2 regions of the Streptomyces sp. NBC_01217 genome follow, and region 2 is predicted to be linked to the other one. Evidence: predicted binding sites of a transcription regulator. Region 2 holds the regulator's gene; the other holds the start of a gene.
What was found. The regulator HspR, encoded in region 2, represses chaperone genes until heat shock. The targets are predictions, from matches to a motif close to TTGAGNNNNNNNNNCTCAA.
Positions count from the first base shown of each region.

Region 1: the regulator HspR is predicted to act here: its motif matches at 4,617-4,635, upstream of lon (endopeptidase La).

Region 1 covers NZ_CP108538.1:6,111,010-6,118,320, forward strand. Annotated here, with positions in the region: gene OG507_RS27440 (hypothetical protein) at 1-1,181, opposite strand, end outside; gene OG507_RS27445 (ABC transporter ATP-binding protein) at 1,178-1,960, opposite strand; gene OG507_RS27450 (zf-HC2 domain-containing protein) at 1,957-2,898, opposite strand; gene OG507_RS27455 (RNA polymerase sigma factor) at 2,913-3,518, opposite strand; gene OG507_RS27460 (nucleotidyltransferase domain-containing protein) at 3,592-4,416, opposite strand; gene lon (endopeptidase La) at 4,658-7,081, shown strand; gene OG507_RS27470 (polysaccharide deacetylase family protein) at 7,176-7,311, opposite strand, start outside.
Region 2 covers NZ_CP108538.1:4,277,299-4,284,609, reverse strand. Annotated here, with positions in the region: gene dnaK (molecular chaperone DnaK) at 1-428, shown strand, start outside; gene grpE (nucleotide exchange factor GrpE) at 425-1,072, shown strand; gene dnaJ (molecular chaperone DnaJ) at 1,166-2,353, shown strand; gene OG507_RS18775 (heat shock protein transcriptional repressor HspR) at 2,355-2,801, shown strand; gene OG507_RS18770 (helix-turn-helix transcriptional regulator) at 2,898-3,884, opposite strand; gene OG507_RS18765 (hypothetical protein) at 4,026-4,352, shown strand; gene OG507_RS18760 ((2Fe-2S)-binding protein) at 4,349-4,669, shown strand; gene OG507_RS18755 (pyridoxamine 5'-phosphate oxidase family protein) at 4,774-5,178, opposite strand; gene clpB (ATP-dependent chaperone ClpB) at 5,405-7,311, shown strand, end outside.

The DNA.
Region 1 (7,311 bases), 1.8 Mb from region 2:
TCCTGAGTGCGTGCCGCCCGCTCGCCCTCCTTCCGGTCCTTCCCCTGCGCCCCGGCCGAACAGTCGCGGTTCACCAGGCCCAAGGCGGTTTCCGAGACATACCGGTGGGGATCGGTCAGCCGGTCGCGTGCGATGCCCCAGCCGCGCGACACATGCGCGAGAGCGGCTTCGCCGTTCTTCGGGCCGGACCGGGAGTCCACGTATCTGACCGGTGCGCCCGGAACTCCCTCCAGCCGCGAGAACATTCCTTTCAGAGCCTCGGACATCTGGGGCAGCACCGGGGACTCGGATGCGTACACGCAGATCTGCGGAGCGCCGGGGGCAGCCGCCGTGCAGACCTCGCGGGTCACGGACGGGTCGTCGCGGTAGAGGTCCTCACCGGTGTGGACGACCACCGCCCCCGCCACGGCCGCCAGGGCGAGCGGCACGACGGCCAGGTGACGCCGCCGGGCCGCGTACGCGAGCAGCACGGTGACGGCGATACCGCCCGTCCAGGCCACCAGGACCGGGGCGAACCACCACACCGGGACGGACCCTTCGAGCTGGACGTCCTTGGCCGGGCTCAGGAATTGGGCCTGCGATTCCAGATACGCCGGGAACCCCAGACCGACGTACGCGCACACCGCCAGGAGCGGAGCGATCAGCCGCCACCGCACCAGCCGGCCGACGACGAAGCCCACGAAGCCGATGGACAGCAGGAAACCGAGGTCCGCGGCGATGACCGGGACGGAGGGGCCGCCGGCCCCGGCGTACGGGGCGGTCGCCGCGAACGCCACGGCCAGCGCGAACAGATACCCGGCCGCCGACCACAGCATGACCGGCGTCGCGGCCGTCATCGTCTGCGCGAGCCGGCTGCGCGGCACCGAGAGCAGCAGTTCCGCGGTACGGCGGCGATGCTCCCGGCCGCCCTGCCAGCAGGCGGCCGCGGCGACGAGCGGACCGCCGAGCAGCGCACTCGCCGAGTGCAGCAGGCTCTGCGTCTCGCCCCAGCTGCCCTGCCACTGGGCCGCCCTGCCCCACAGCACGACGAGAAGCGTGAGGGCCACGGCCGGCCCGGTCCAGGGGGCGACCCCGTGCCGGAGCTCGGCCCGCAGCGCGGTGCGAGCCGGGTGGTGCGCCGGTGCTCCGGGGTCCGTCATCGGCGTGTGGGGCTTCGTCATCGGCGCGTCGAGGTTCGTCATCGGTGCGCCACCGCCGCCCGGTGCGCCCGCAGCGCGGCGGTGTAGGCGCGCTCGATCCGGTTGCCCTGCGGCCCGTCCGCCCCGGTGTCCTCGCTGCCGAGGGCCATCAGCTCCTGAGTCGTACCCCGGTAGGCGATCCGGCCCGCCTCGATCACCGTCACATCGGTGCAGGCCGTGGTGACGTCCTCGACGAGATGGGTCGAGACGATCACGGTGGACGTGTGGCCCAGCCCCCGTATCAGCGCCCGGAACTCGACCCGCTGCTCGGGGTCGAGACCGGCGGTCGGCTCGTCGAGCAGCAGCAGCTCCGGATCGTTGACGATCGCCTGGGCGATGCCGACGCGCCGGATCATGCCGCCCGACAGGGTCTTCACCCGGGCGTCGATCCGCTCCGCAAGACCCACCCGGTCCACCGCACGCTCCACGGCCGCGGGTACCGCCGCCGCGTCCATCTCCTTGAGCCAGGCCACATAGGCGACGAACTCGCGGACGGTGAAGCCCGGGTAGTACCCGAAGTCCTGCGGCAGATACCCCAGCCTGCGCCTCACCGCCGCCCGGCTGCGGTGATCCGACCTGGCACCGACCTCGCTGCCGAGGAGCTCCACCCGGCCGCCGGACGGCGCGGCGACCGTCGCGAGCACCCGGATCAGCGAGGTCTTGCCCGCCCCGTTCGGCCCGAGGAGCCCGTGCACACCGGGTGCGAAGTCGAGATCGACGGCGTCGAGGGCGGCCGTCCCGCGGTGCCGGACGGTCAGTTCCCTGACCTTGACCGTGCTCACAATGTCTCCAGATGGTCGAAGGATCTACGGCGTACGGCGAGCAGCGCGGCGCACACGAGCGCCCCGGCCGCCCAGCCGCCCTGTGCGGCGGTCCCGGCGAAGTACGACGCGGCCCCGGCCGCCGACTCGGCCATCCCCAGGGGGGAGGCGGCGAAGGCGGGCAGGAGCACGGCGGCCGCCCAGGCCACGGCGACGGACGAGGCGCCGGTGCGGCAGCCGACGTACGAACCGAGGGCGAGCGCCGCCAGCGTCATCGCCAGCCCAGGCAGCAGCCATGCCGCCGGGCCCGGCCCCGCGGCGGACGGGGGCAGCGCGGCCCCGGCGAGGGTGAGCGCCGGGATGCTCACGCCGAGCACCGCGGCGGTTCTGGTCAGCAGCAGCCGCACTCCGCCGGACGGGGTGGCGGCGGTGATCTCATGCATAGGGTCCGCGTGCCGTCCGTAGGAGACGACGACCCCGGCGAGCGGCAGCACCGGCGCGATGACGAGGAGCAACGGCCGCGTGGCCGCGCCGAGCCCGGCCCCGTACGCCAGAGCGAGCGCCCCGACGACCACCAGCACCAGCGCCGACAACCACGCCCCACGCAGCGCGGGCCCGGCGGCCCACAGCAGCCGGCCGATGCGGGAGGCGGGCCCGGAGAGGCCCAGGCGGCCATATCGCGCCGATGCGCAGAAACGGGCCCGGACCGGTCCGGGGAAGGCGGCCCTCGTGAGGTGTCTCTTCGGTGCGCCTTGCGCCACCACCGTCGCGAGCAGCCCCGCCCGTACCCCGTCCAGCAGCGCCGCCGCCTCCGGCCGTGTCCGTACCGCCGCCGAGACCCGCGCCGCGCACCCGTCGCACGTCTCCACGTGCTTCTCCAGGGACCAGGCCTCCGTCTCGGCCACCGCACCGGCGGCGTACCGCCCAGCCAGGTCTTCGCCCACGTGCCAATGGGTCATGCCGTCACCTCCTGTCATGCCGTGCCTCCCAGCGGACCGGCTTCCGGCGCCAGCAGTTCCAGTGCGGCGCGCAGTTCACGTCTGGCCCGCATGGCCCGGGTCTTGACCGTGCCTTCCGGTATGCCGAGGAGCCGGGCCGTCTCGCGGGTCGTCAGCCCGTCGACGACCGTCGCGCGCAGGACCTCCCGCAGCTCGGGCGAGATCCGGTCGAGCGCGGCACCCACATCGCCGTACTCCAGCCCGGCGAGCACCCGCTCCTCGGCGGACGGCGCCGCGGATGCCCAGTCCTTGCTGTCGGCCAGCTCGGCCTGTACGGCACGATCGGTGCGGGCACGGACGCGCTGTGCGTCGACGAGCCGGCGCGAGGCGATCACCCACAGCCAGCCGCCGATCTGTGTACCGCGGTGCGATGCGGCGGAGCGCCAGGCCGTCACGAAGGTGTCCTGAAGGACCTCCCGTACGGTCTCGGCGTCCGCGCAACGCCTGCTCAGCCGGGCCAGCAGCCAGCCGGCGTGCCGGTCGTAGAGCGTCGCCAGGGCCGCCGTATCCCCCTGTGCGACGGCACGCAGCAACGCGTCGTCGTCATTTCGGTCCTCCCCCGAGGGGCGCAACAGGCTCACATCTCTCTATCGGGCACCGGACCCGAGCCGGTTCATGCGCGGCTCAGGCGGCTCGCGCGCGGGGGAGCGGTGGTCAGGGACGCGGGGCCTTCACGCCGTGCACCGCGAGGTACTCGGCAGCCAGCCAGGGAGCCAGGTCGTCGATGAGCACGGCGAGGACGGCCGGGTCGGCGGAAGGGGTGCGGGCCGTGCGAGCGGCCGCCCGCATCTGCCCGATGCGCTCCGGGTGGCCCGGGTAGTACCGGGCGAACACCTCGGCGGACTCCGCCAGGTCGCTGGTCCAGCCGCCCCACCGCGGCATGACCAGGGTGAAGCCCGACCGGACGATACGTCGGGCGGCGACGCGGCTGAGGTCTCGGCGTTCGGCGTCCGTGGTGGCCTCGGCGGCCCTTCGGCGCCAGCGCGGCAGCGCGAGGTACAGGTCCCCGTTGGTCTCGCGGGCGAGCAGCGGGGTGGGGCGGTAGCTCGGCAGCTGTGCGGCGAGGTCCTCGCCCAGCAGCGGGGTGCACAGACAGGCGAGGAAGAAGCCGAGGTCGTTGCGTTCGAGTTCGCTGGTGAGGGTGTCGGCGCGGGCCAGCAGGGCGCCTACGCCGTTGATCAGGCCGAACGAGGCGTCGAGGCCGGCCTCCAAGGCGCGGGCCGCCGCTTCGTCGGCCGCCGTGGGCCCGGTGCGCAGCGCCAGCAGCAGATCCAGATCGGAGACACCGGGAACGGCCGTGCCGCGCGGAATGCTGCCGTAGAGGTACGCGCTGTGCAGCCGCGTACTGTCGAACGCTTCGACGATCCGGGCCCGGGCCGTCTCCACCACGGGGGCGTACGCCGTCGGCACCCGGCTCAGCGAGCCCTCCCGCCGGATCGTCCCGTCCGGGTTCAGCCCTCGGTCGTCGTTCACGTCCATACGGGCACTCTGCCCGCTGCCCCGCGCGGGCGCCGAATGGTTTTCGCAGGCCGGAGCGTCATCGGACCGACCGGGGCGCCCTCGGATTAAAGCGGTCGCGTCCGGGGTTCACCGCTACAGGCAGGGCCCGCTCGTGGGGCGCATCCGGTCGATCGCTCACAGCGAACACACCCCGGGGAACAATGGGCGGCGCATGAGCATTGAGTCTGCATAGCTCAACTTGACTGCCGAAGGGGAGATCATGGCTACCGAGTCCAATGCGGTCACTCCGCTCGCCCTGCCCGTGCTGCCGCTCGACGACGAGGTCGTGCTGCCCGGGATGGTGGTGCCTCTGGACCTGTCCGACAACGATGTACGCGCCGCCGTGGAGGCCGCGCAGGCCGCAGCCCGCCAGGGCGGCGGCAAGCCCGAGGTGCTTCTTGTGCCGCGGATCGACGGGACGTACACCGGCACCGGTGTCATCGGCACCGTCGAGCAGGTCGGACGGCTTTCGGACGGAGATCCGGGCGCGCTCATCCGCGGCCGTGGCCGGGTTCGGATCGGGGCCGGGACCAGTGGACCGGGCGGAGCGCTCTGGGTGGAGGGGACACGGGTTGACGCGGTCGTCCCCGACCCGCTCCCCGGAGCCGCGGCCGAGCTGGTCAAGGAGTACAAGGCGCTCGCCACCAGCTGGCTGAAGAAGCGCGGCGCCTGGCAGGTCGTGGACCGGGTCCAGCAGATCGAGGACATCTCCGCGCTCGCCGACAATTCCGGTTACTCACCCTTCCTCACCACCGCCCAGAAGGTGCAGCTCCTGGAGACCGTGGACGCGGTCGCCCGGCTGAAGCTCGCCATCCAGTGGCTCGGCGAACACCTCGCCGAACAGGACGTCGCCGAGTCCATCGCCAAGGACGTCCAGGAGGGCGTCGACAAGCAGCAGCGCGAATTCCTGCTGCGGCGCCAGCTGGAAGCCGTACGCAAGGAACTGTCCGAGCTCAACGGCGACCCGGGGGACGAGTCCGACGACTACCGGGCGCGCGTCGAGGCCGCCGACCTTCCCGCGCATGTCCGCGAGGCCGCGCTCAAGGAGGTCGACAAGCTGGAGCGCTCCTCCGACCAGAGCCCCGAGGGCTCCTGGATTCGAACCTGGGTAGACACCATCCTCGAACTGCCTTGGAACGAGCGGACCGAGGACGCGTACGACATCCGCGGCGCCCAGGCCGTCCTCGACGCCGAGCACGCGGGCCTGCAGGACGTGAAGGAGCGGATCACCGAGTACCTGGCGGTGCGCAAGCGGCGTTCCGAGCGCGGTCTCGGGGTCGTCGGCGGGCGTCGTGGCGGCGCGGTGCTGGCCCTCGTGGGGCCGCCCGGCGTAGGCAAGACGTCCCTCGGTGAGTCCGTCGCGCACGCCATGGGGCGCAAGTTCGTCCGTGTCGCGCTCGGCGGTGTGCGGGACGAGGCGGAGATCCGCGGCCACCGGCGTACGTACGTCGGCGCCCTGCCGGGACGTATCGTCCGCGCCATCAAGGAGGCCGGTTCGATGAACCCGGTCGTCCTGCTCGACGAGATCGACAAGGTCGGCTCCGACTTCCGGGGCGACCCGGCCGCCGCCCTGCTCGAAGTCCTCGACCCGGCGCAGAACCACACCTTCCGCGACCACTACCTGGAGGTCGAACTCGACCTCAGCGACGTCGTCTTCCTGGCGACGGCCAATGTGCTCGAAGCCATTCCGGAGGCCCTGCTCGACCGCATGGAGCTGGTCAGGCTCGATGGCTACACCGAGGACGAGAAGGTCGTCATCGCCCGGGACCACCTGCTCCCGCGCCAGCTGGAGCGGGCCGGTCTGGAGAAGGACGAGGTGACGCTCGACGAGTCCGCGCTGCGCAAGCTGGCCGGCGAGTACACCCGTGAAGCGGGCGTACGGAACCTGGAGCGGGCCGTCGCCCGGCTGCTCCGCAAGGTCGCGGCCCAGCACGAACTGGGCGACCGGGAGCTGCCGTTCACGGTCACCGAGGCGGATCTGCGCGCTCTGATCGGCCGCCCGCACCACGTCCCCGAGTCCGCCCAGGACCCGGCCGAGCGCCGCACCTCGGTGCCGGGTGTGGCCACCGGGCTCGCGGTGACCGGCGCAGGTGGTGACGTGCTGTTCGTGGAGGCCTCGCTGGCCGACCCGGAGACCGGGGCGTCCGGACTGACCCTCACCGGTCAGCTCGGCGACGTCATGAAGGAGTCCGCGCAGATCGCGCTGAGCTTCCTGCGGTCGCACGGCGCGGAGCTGGAGCTGCCGGTCGCGGATCTCAAGGACCGCGGAGTGCACATCCACTTCCCGGCGGGCGCGGTCCCCAAGGACGGCCCGAGCGCCGGTATCACGATGACCACGGCGCTGGCCTCGCTGCTCTCGGGGCGGCTGGTCCGTACGGACGTGGCGATGACCGGTGAGGTCTCGCTGACCGGTCGGGTGCTGCCGATCGGCGGCCTGAAGCAGAAGCTGCTCGCCGCGCACCGGGCCGGGATCACCACCGTGGTGATCCCGAAGCGGAACGAGGCCGACCTGGACGACGTCCCGGCCGAGGTCCTGGACACCCTGGAGGTCCACCCGGTGACGGACGTCCGCCAGGTGCTGGAGATCGCCCTCGCCCCGGCCACCGCGGCCAGGCCCGAGGAGAGGATCCCGGCCGCGGCGTAGGCGCCATGGCGTGACGGGCGTGGCACCACGTGCGCGACCGGTACGGACGGCCCGCCCTCCCGGAAACGGGCGGGCGGGCCGTTCCGCGTACCGGTCAGGGGCGGTACACGGTCCCCGGCACCGGCTCCGCGGGTGCCATCAGCTGCGGGACGGTGACGAACGTATAGCCCTGCTTCTTCAGCGCTTCGATGATGCCCGGCACCGCGGGCACCGTCCCCTTGTAGATGTCG
Region 2 (7,311 bases):
GCTCCTCGCTGCCGAAGGACGAGGTCAACCGGATGCGTGAGGAGGCCGAGCAGTACGCGGAGGAGGACCACCGCCGCCGCGAGGCCGCCGAGTCGCGCAACCAGGGCGAGCAGCTCGTCTACCAGACGGAGAAGTTCCTCAAGGACAACGAGGACAAGGTCCCCGGCGACGTGAAGACGGAGGTGGAGACCGCGCTCACCGAGCTGAAGGAGAAGCTCAAGGGCGAGGACACCGCCGAGATCCGCACCGCCACCGAGAAGGTCGCGGCCGTCTCCCAGAAGCTGGGCCAGGCGATGTACGCCAACGCCCAGGCCGAGGGCGGCCCGCAGGGCGACCCGCAGCCGGGCGCCCAGACCAAGGCCGACGACGACGTCGTCGACGCCGAGATCGTGGACGACGAGAAGGACGCCAAGGGCGGTGCGGTGTGACCGAGGAGACTCCGGGCTTCGAGGAGAAGCCCGACGTCCCCTCCGGCACCCCTGACGGAGCTGAGCCGAAGGACGCCCCCTCCTCGCCCGAGGAGGCGGCGTCCCCGGCCGGGGACGCAGTACAGACGGTCGGCCTGACCGCCCAGCTGGACCAGGTCCGCACCGCGCTCAACGAGCGCACGGGCGACCTCCAGCGGCTCCAGGCCGAGTACCAGAACTATCGCCGTCGCGTCGAGCGCGACCGGGCCACGGTCAAGGAGATCGCAGTCGCGGGCCTCCTGTCCGACCTCCTGCCCGTGCTCGACGACGTCGGCCGGGCCCGCGATCACGGCGAGCTCGTGGGCGGGTTCAAGTCGGTGGCCGAATCCCTGGAGACGGTCGCCGCCAAGCTGGGCCTGCAGCAGTTCGGCAAGGAGGGCGAGCCCTTCGACCCGACGATCCACGAAGCCCTGATGCACTCGTACGCGCCGGATGTCACCGAGACGACCTGCGTGGCGATCCTGCAGCCGGGGTATCGGATCGGCGAGCGCACCATCCGCCCCGCGCGGGTGGCGGTGGCCGAACCCCAGCCGGGTGCGGCACCGGCCGCGGCCAAGGAAGAGAAGGCAACCGACGAGGAGAGCGGTGGCACCGAGGAGGTCTGACATTCCGTCTGACCACCTCGTGGCCCACCGCCCGGCCATGCGACCGGCCAGTGTGCCGGTCGCATGGCCGATCGTCCGGAAGGAGGGACGTCGATGAGCACGAAGGACTTCGTCGAGAAGGACTACTACAAGGTTCTCGGCGTCCCCAAGGACGCCACGGACGCCGAGATCAAGAAGGCGTACCGGAAGCTCGCCCGCGAGTTCCACCCCGACGCCAACAAGGGTGACGACAAGGCGGAGGAGCGCTTCAAGGAGATCTCCGAAGCGAACGACGTCCTCGGCGACAGCAAGAAGCGCAAGGAGTACGACGAGGCGCGCGCCCTCTTCGGCAACGGCGGCTTCAGGGCCGGGCCCGGAGGCGCCGGAGGCAACTTCAACTTCGACCTGGGCGATCTCTTCGGAGGCACCCAGGGCGGGGGCCAGGGCGGCGGAGCCGGCGGTTTCGGCGGCGGCGGCGGTCTGGGCGATGTCTTCGGCGGCCTGTTCAACCGGGGCGGTGCGGGGACGCGGGTGCAGCCGCGCCGCGGCCAGGACATCGAGTCCGAGGTGACGCTCAGCTTCACCGAGGCGGTCGAGGGGGCCACGGTCCCGTTGCGGATGTCCAGCCAGGCGCCCTGCAAGGCGTGCTCAGGCACCGGTGACAAGAACGGCACCCCCAGGGTCTGCCCGACCTGTCTCGGCACCGGTCAGGTCTCGCGCGGCACCGGCGGCGGCTTCTCGCTCACCGACCCCTGCGTGGACTGCAAGGGCCGGGGCCTCATCGCCCAGGACCCCTGCGACGTCTGCAAGGGCAGCGGCCGGGCGAAGTCCTCCCGGACCATGCAGGTCAGGATTCCGGCGGGCGTCTCGGACGGCCAGCGGATCCGGCTGCGCGGCAAGGGCGGCCCGGGCGAGCGCGGCGGACCGGCCGGCGATCTGTACGTCGTGGTCCATGTCGACGCCCACCCGGTCTTCGGCCGCAGGGGCGACAACCTCACGGTCACCGTGCCCGTCGACTTCACGGAGGCGGCACTCGGCGGCGAGGTGAAGGTGCCCACGCTCGGCGGTCCGCCGGTCACCCTGAAACTGCCCGCGGGCACCCCCAACGGGCGTACGATGCGCGCCCGCGGCAAGGGCGCCGTACGCAAGGACGGCACCCGGGGCGACCTGCTGGTCACCGTCGAGGTGACAGTGCCCAGGGACCTCAGCGACGAGGCCAGGGACGCACTGGAGGCCTACCGGAAGGCGACCGCGGGCCACGACCCGCGGGCGGAGCTGTTCCAGGCTGCGAAGGGAGCTTGAGGTGGACGGCCGACGACGCAATCCGTACGAACTGACCGATGAATCACCGGTGTACGTGATCTCGATCGCGGCCCAGCTCTCGGGCCTGCATCCGCAGACGCTGCGCCAGTACGATCGCCTCGGCCTGGTCTCGCCCGACCGCACGGCCGGGCGCGGCAGGCGCTACTCGGCCCGCGACATCGAGCTGCTGCGCACCGTCCAGCAGCTGTCGCAGGACGAGGGCATCAACCTCGCCGGCATCAAGCGCATCATCGAACTGGAGAACCAGGTCGCGGCCCTCCAGCAGCGCGTCGCCGAACTCTCGGCGGCGGTGGACGGCGCGGCGGCGGCGATGCAGCAGCGCGAGGCGCAGGTGCATGCCTCGTACCGGCGGGATCTGGTTCCGTATCAGGATGTGCAGCAGACCAGTGCGTTGGTGGTCTGGCGGCCGAAGAGGCCGAAGGACTGAGCGGGTCCGGCCGCTTGGCCGGGTGATTCGCTCACGACTTCTCCCGTGTGGGGCCGGGGAGCTGATGCTCCCCGGCCCTTCGCCGTGTGTGCGGGCTCAGCCCGGGTCCTGTTCCAGGATCCCCGACCTGGCTATCAGATAGCCGAGTTGGGCCCGGCTGTTGCTGCCGAGAACGGCGGACAGCTTGGCGACGTGCGCGCGGCAGGTGCGGACGTTCATGCCGAGACGGCGGGCGATCGAGTCGTCGACATGTCCTTCCACGAGGAGTTGGGCGATGGAGCGCTGCACACCGCTGATCCCCTTGGGGGTCGGGTCGTACTTGACCTCTTCCAGGAGCGGGGCCGCACGGGTCCAGAGCTGCTCGAACACCTTGACGAGATACTCGACCAGTCCGGGATGGCGCAGCTCCAGGGCGACTTGGCGGTCGTCCTGGGCGGGGATGAACGCGACAGTGCGGTCGAAGATGATGAGCCGTTCGATGAGCTCCTCGAGCGTCCGGATCTCCACGCTCTCGTCGGACATCCGCTCCGCGTAGGCCAGGGTGCCGGGGCTGTGCCGTACGGTGTGCTGATAGAGAGTGCGGATGCTGACACCGCGATCCACCACGGAGAGGCCCCGTTCCAGGGCTTCGCTGAGGCGGTCCTCGCTGCGGCCGCCGCCGGGCTGGACGGTGAGGACTTCCGTGCGGCACTCTGCCGTGGCGAGATCCAGTGCCGCGTTGATCCGGTTGACGCCCTCCAGCACGGTGATGGCGTGAGTGGTCGGCGGGTCCTGGGCGCTGATGTCCATGAACGGCTCGAAGGACTCGGCCAGCAGGACCGAATGCAGTCGGCGCTCCTGGATCTCGCGTTCTATGGGATGCAGGCGCTTCGCCAGTGCGGCGGACGGCGGTACGGGACGCAGCCAGTCGGGGTCGTCGGGGTCGGGGTGCAGCAGGGCGAAATCCATCAGGCAGGGCGCCGGTTCCACCTCGCTGCGGGCGATGCGTCCCGAGCGCAGAGCGCTGGCGTAGAGGCGGCCTCCCGCTTCGCATAGTTCGGTGATCCCATGAGGATGTGTCGGCTTTGTATCGCTTGTGACCATATTCTCCACCCCCCAGGTTCCTGAACATTCAGGAACATGATGCATCGACTCAGTGGTGTTCGTGTGCCCAGGTGAGACATCGTCTTAGGTGCGGGGGAGAAGAATCCACAAGTGAGGACGAAGCCGACTATGTATAAGCGAATGCTTCGCTCGGCGCTTGCCGCCTCGTTCGTCGCGGCCCTGGGACTCGGGGTGCTGAGCGGCGGCGACATTGCCTGGAGCGGCGGGGCGGCACCCTCGCCGGGTGACATTGCCTGGTCCACTCAGGCGTCGGCACCAGGTGACATCGCGTGGTCCACTCGGGCGTCCGCGCCGGGTGACATCGCGTGGTCCGTCCAGGCATCGGCACCGGGTGACATCGCATGGTCCACCGGGACCGCTGTGCCGGGTGACATCGCGTGGAGCGTCGAGGCGGCAGCCGGGCCCGGTGACATCGCCTGGTCCGAACCGATCAACCAGGGCGCATGACCATCCCGCCGGACGACCGGACCTTCCGGCGGGAGATGGCTACGGCCTACCGATCAGGCTGGCATTTCATCGATCTCGTCACGGCCGTCCCCCGCTGTGGCGACTCGCTGATGGTCACCCTGTTCGGCGACCCCATCGTTGTCGCACGTGAAGAAGACGACGAAGTGCGTGCGTACCGCTGTCTCCGCAAGCCGCGTGGAGCTCCGCAGCCCGTCCGCTGCGCGATTCGGTACGACATGATTTTTGTGAACCTCGACCGGCGGGACCACCAGCTGTTCGAGCCAGAGACCATTTCCGCCACCCCCCGCAGTGCCTGAGCGATCCCCCGTCGTCATATGTCGCTCAGTCACTCCCCCACACAACGGCGCCATCGTGACCTGAACACGATGGCGCCGTTGTGCTGCCCGCGGGCATACGGGGCTCACGCCCTGCCGAGCGCCCGGTCCAGGGTGATCTCGATGACGACGCGGTCCGGGTTGGGCGCCGGCGTGCGTTCGTAACGCTGCGCGTAGCGGCTCACCGCGTCGGCGACCACGTCCGGCTCCGTGCGTACCGTCGCGAGGCCCTCCAGCGTCGCCCAGCGGCCCCGGTCGACCTGACAGACGGCGACCCGGGCGCCGTCCGGGCCCGCGGCCAGGATGTTGGCGACCTTCCGGCTGTTCTTGTTGGTGATGATGCGGGCGAGCCCGGCCCCGGGGTCGTACGTCACGCCCACCGGCACCACGTGCGGTGTGCCGTCGGAGCGGGGTGTGGTCAGGGTGCACAGGTGGTATTCGCGCCAGAACGCGAGGTACTCGGGGCTGGGATTCGTCACGTCGACTGCCATGGGGACAGCGTAGGCAGCGCCGGACAGTGGCCCGCCCCTGCGGTGGCGGAGGCGCGCTCCGGCCGGTTCACTCGGAACAGTCAGGGAGGGGCCCGCGGGCCCCTCCGCGAGCCGGTGAGTGGGTTGAGTGGAATAGACTCAACTTTATGCACGTTGACTCTGTCAGTACTGTGCGGAGAGCCAGTGCTGTGGAGAGGCCAGTCACCGCAAGGAGGAGAAAGCGCACGTGGACGCCGAGCTGACCAACAAGAGCCGGGACGCCATCAACGCGGCCACCAGCAGGGCCGTGAAGGACGGGCACCCCGATCTGACCCCCGGGCATCTGCTGCTCGCGCTGCTCGCGGGCGAGGACAACGAGAACATCATCGATCTGCTCGTCGCCGTGGAGGCCGACCAGATCGCCGTACGCACCGAGACCGAGCGGCTCCTGGGCGCCCAGCCCAGCGTCACCGGGTCGACCGTCGCCCCGCCGCAGCCCAACCGCGAGCTGCTCGCCGTCATCGCGGACGCCGCGCAGCGCGCGAAGGAGCTCGGCGACGACTACATCTCCACCGAGCACCTGCTGATCGGCATCGCCGCCGTGGGCGGCCGCGCCGGTGAGATCCTCTCCGGGCAGGGCGCCAGTGCGAAGAGGCTGCTGGACGCATTCGAGAAGAGCAGGGGAGGGCGCCGGGTGACCACTCCCGACCCGGAGGGCCAGTACAAGGCGCTGGAGAAGTTCGGTACGGACTTCACGGCAGCCGCCAGGGAAGGCAAGCTCGACCCCGTCATCGGGCGTGACCAGGAGATCCGGCGGGTCGTCCAGGTCCTGTCCCGCCGTACCAAGAACAACCCCGTGCTCATCGGTGAGCCCGGCGTCGGCAAGACGGCCGTCGTCGAAGGGCTCGCCCAGCGCATCGTCAAGGGCGACGTCCCCGAGTCCCTGAGGAACAAGCGGCTGGTCTCGCTCGACCTCGGCGCGATGGTCGCGGGCGCCAAGTACCGCGGCGAGTTCGAGGAGCGCCTGAAGACCGTCCTCTCCGAGATCAAGGAGAGCGACGGGCAGATCATCACGTTCATCGACGAGCTGCACACCGTCGTCGGCGCGGGCGCCGGCGGCGACTCCGCCATGGACGCGGGCAACATGCTCAAGCCGATGCTGGCCCGCGGCGAACTGCGCATGGTCGGCGCGACGACGCTCGACGAGTACCGCGAGCGGATCGAGAAGGACCCCGCCCTGGAGCGCCGCTTCCAGCAGGTGCTGGTTGCGGAGCCGAGCGTCGAGGACACCATCGCCATCCTGCGCGGCCTCAAGGGCCGTTACGAGGCCCACCACAAGGTCTCCATCGCCGACTCCGCGCTCGTGGCCGCCGCGACCCTCTCCGACCGCTACATCACCTCCCGCTTCCTCCCCGACAAGGCCATCGACCTGGTCGACGAGGCCGCGTCCCGGCTGCGCATGGAGATCGACTCCTCGCCCGTCGAGATCGACGAACTCCAGCGCGCCGTCGACCGCCTCCACATGGAGGAGCTCGCCCTCAAGAACGAGACCGACCCCGGCTCCAAGCAGCGCCTGGAGAAGCTCCGCCGCGACCTCGCCGACAAGGAGGAGGAGCTGCGCGGCCTCAACGCCCGCTGGGAGAAGGAGAAGCAGGGCCTCAACCGCGTCGGTGAGCTGAAGGAACGCCTCGACGAACTGCACGGCCAGGCCGAACGCGCCCAGCGCGACGGCGACTTCGACACCGCCTCCAAGCTGCTCTACGGGGAGATCCCCGGCCTTGAGCGCGAGCTGGCGGAGGCGTCGGAGGCCGAGCAGGAGGCCGCCAAGGACACGATGGTGAAGGAGGAGGTCGGCCCGGACGACATCGCCGATGTCGTCGGCGCCTGGACCGGCATCCCGGCCGGACGCCTGCTGGAGGGCGAGACCCAGAAGCTGCTGCGCATGGAGGAGGAGCTCGGCAAGCGCCTCATCGGCCAGACCGAGGCCGTGCAGGCGGTGTCGGACGCGGTACGCCGTACCCGCGCCGGAATCGCCGACCCCGACCGGCCCACCGGATCGTTCCTCTTCCTCGGCCCCACCGGTGTCGGCAAGACGGAGCTCGCGAAGGCCCTCGCCGACTTCCTGTTCGACGACGAGCGGGCCATGGTCCGCAT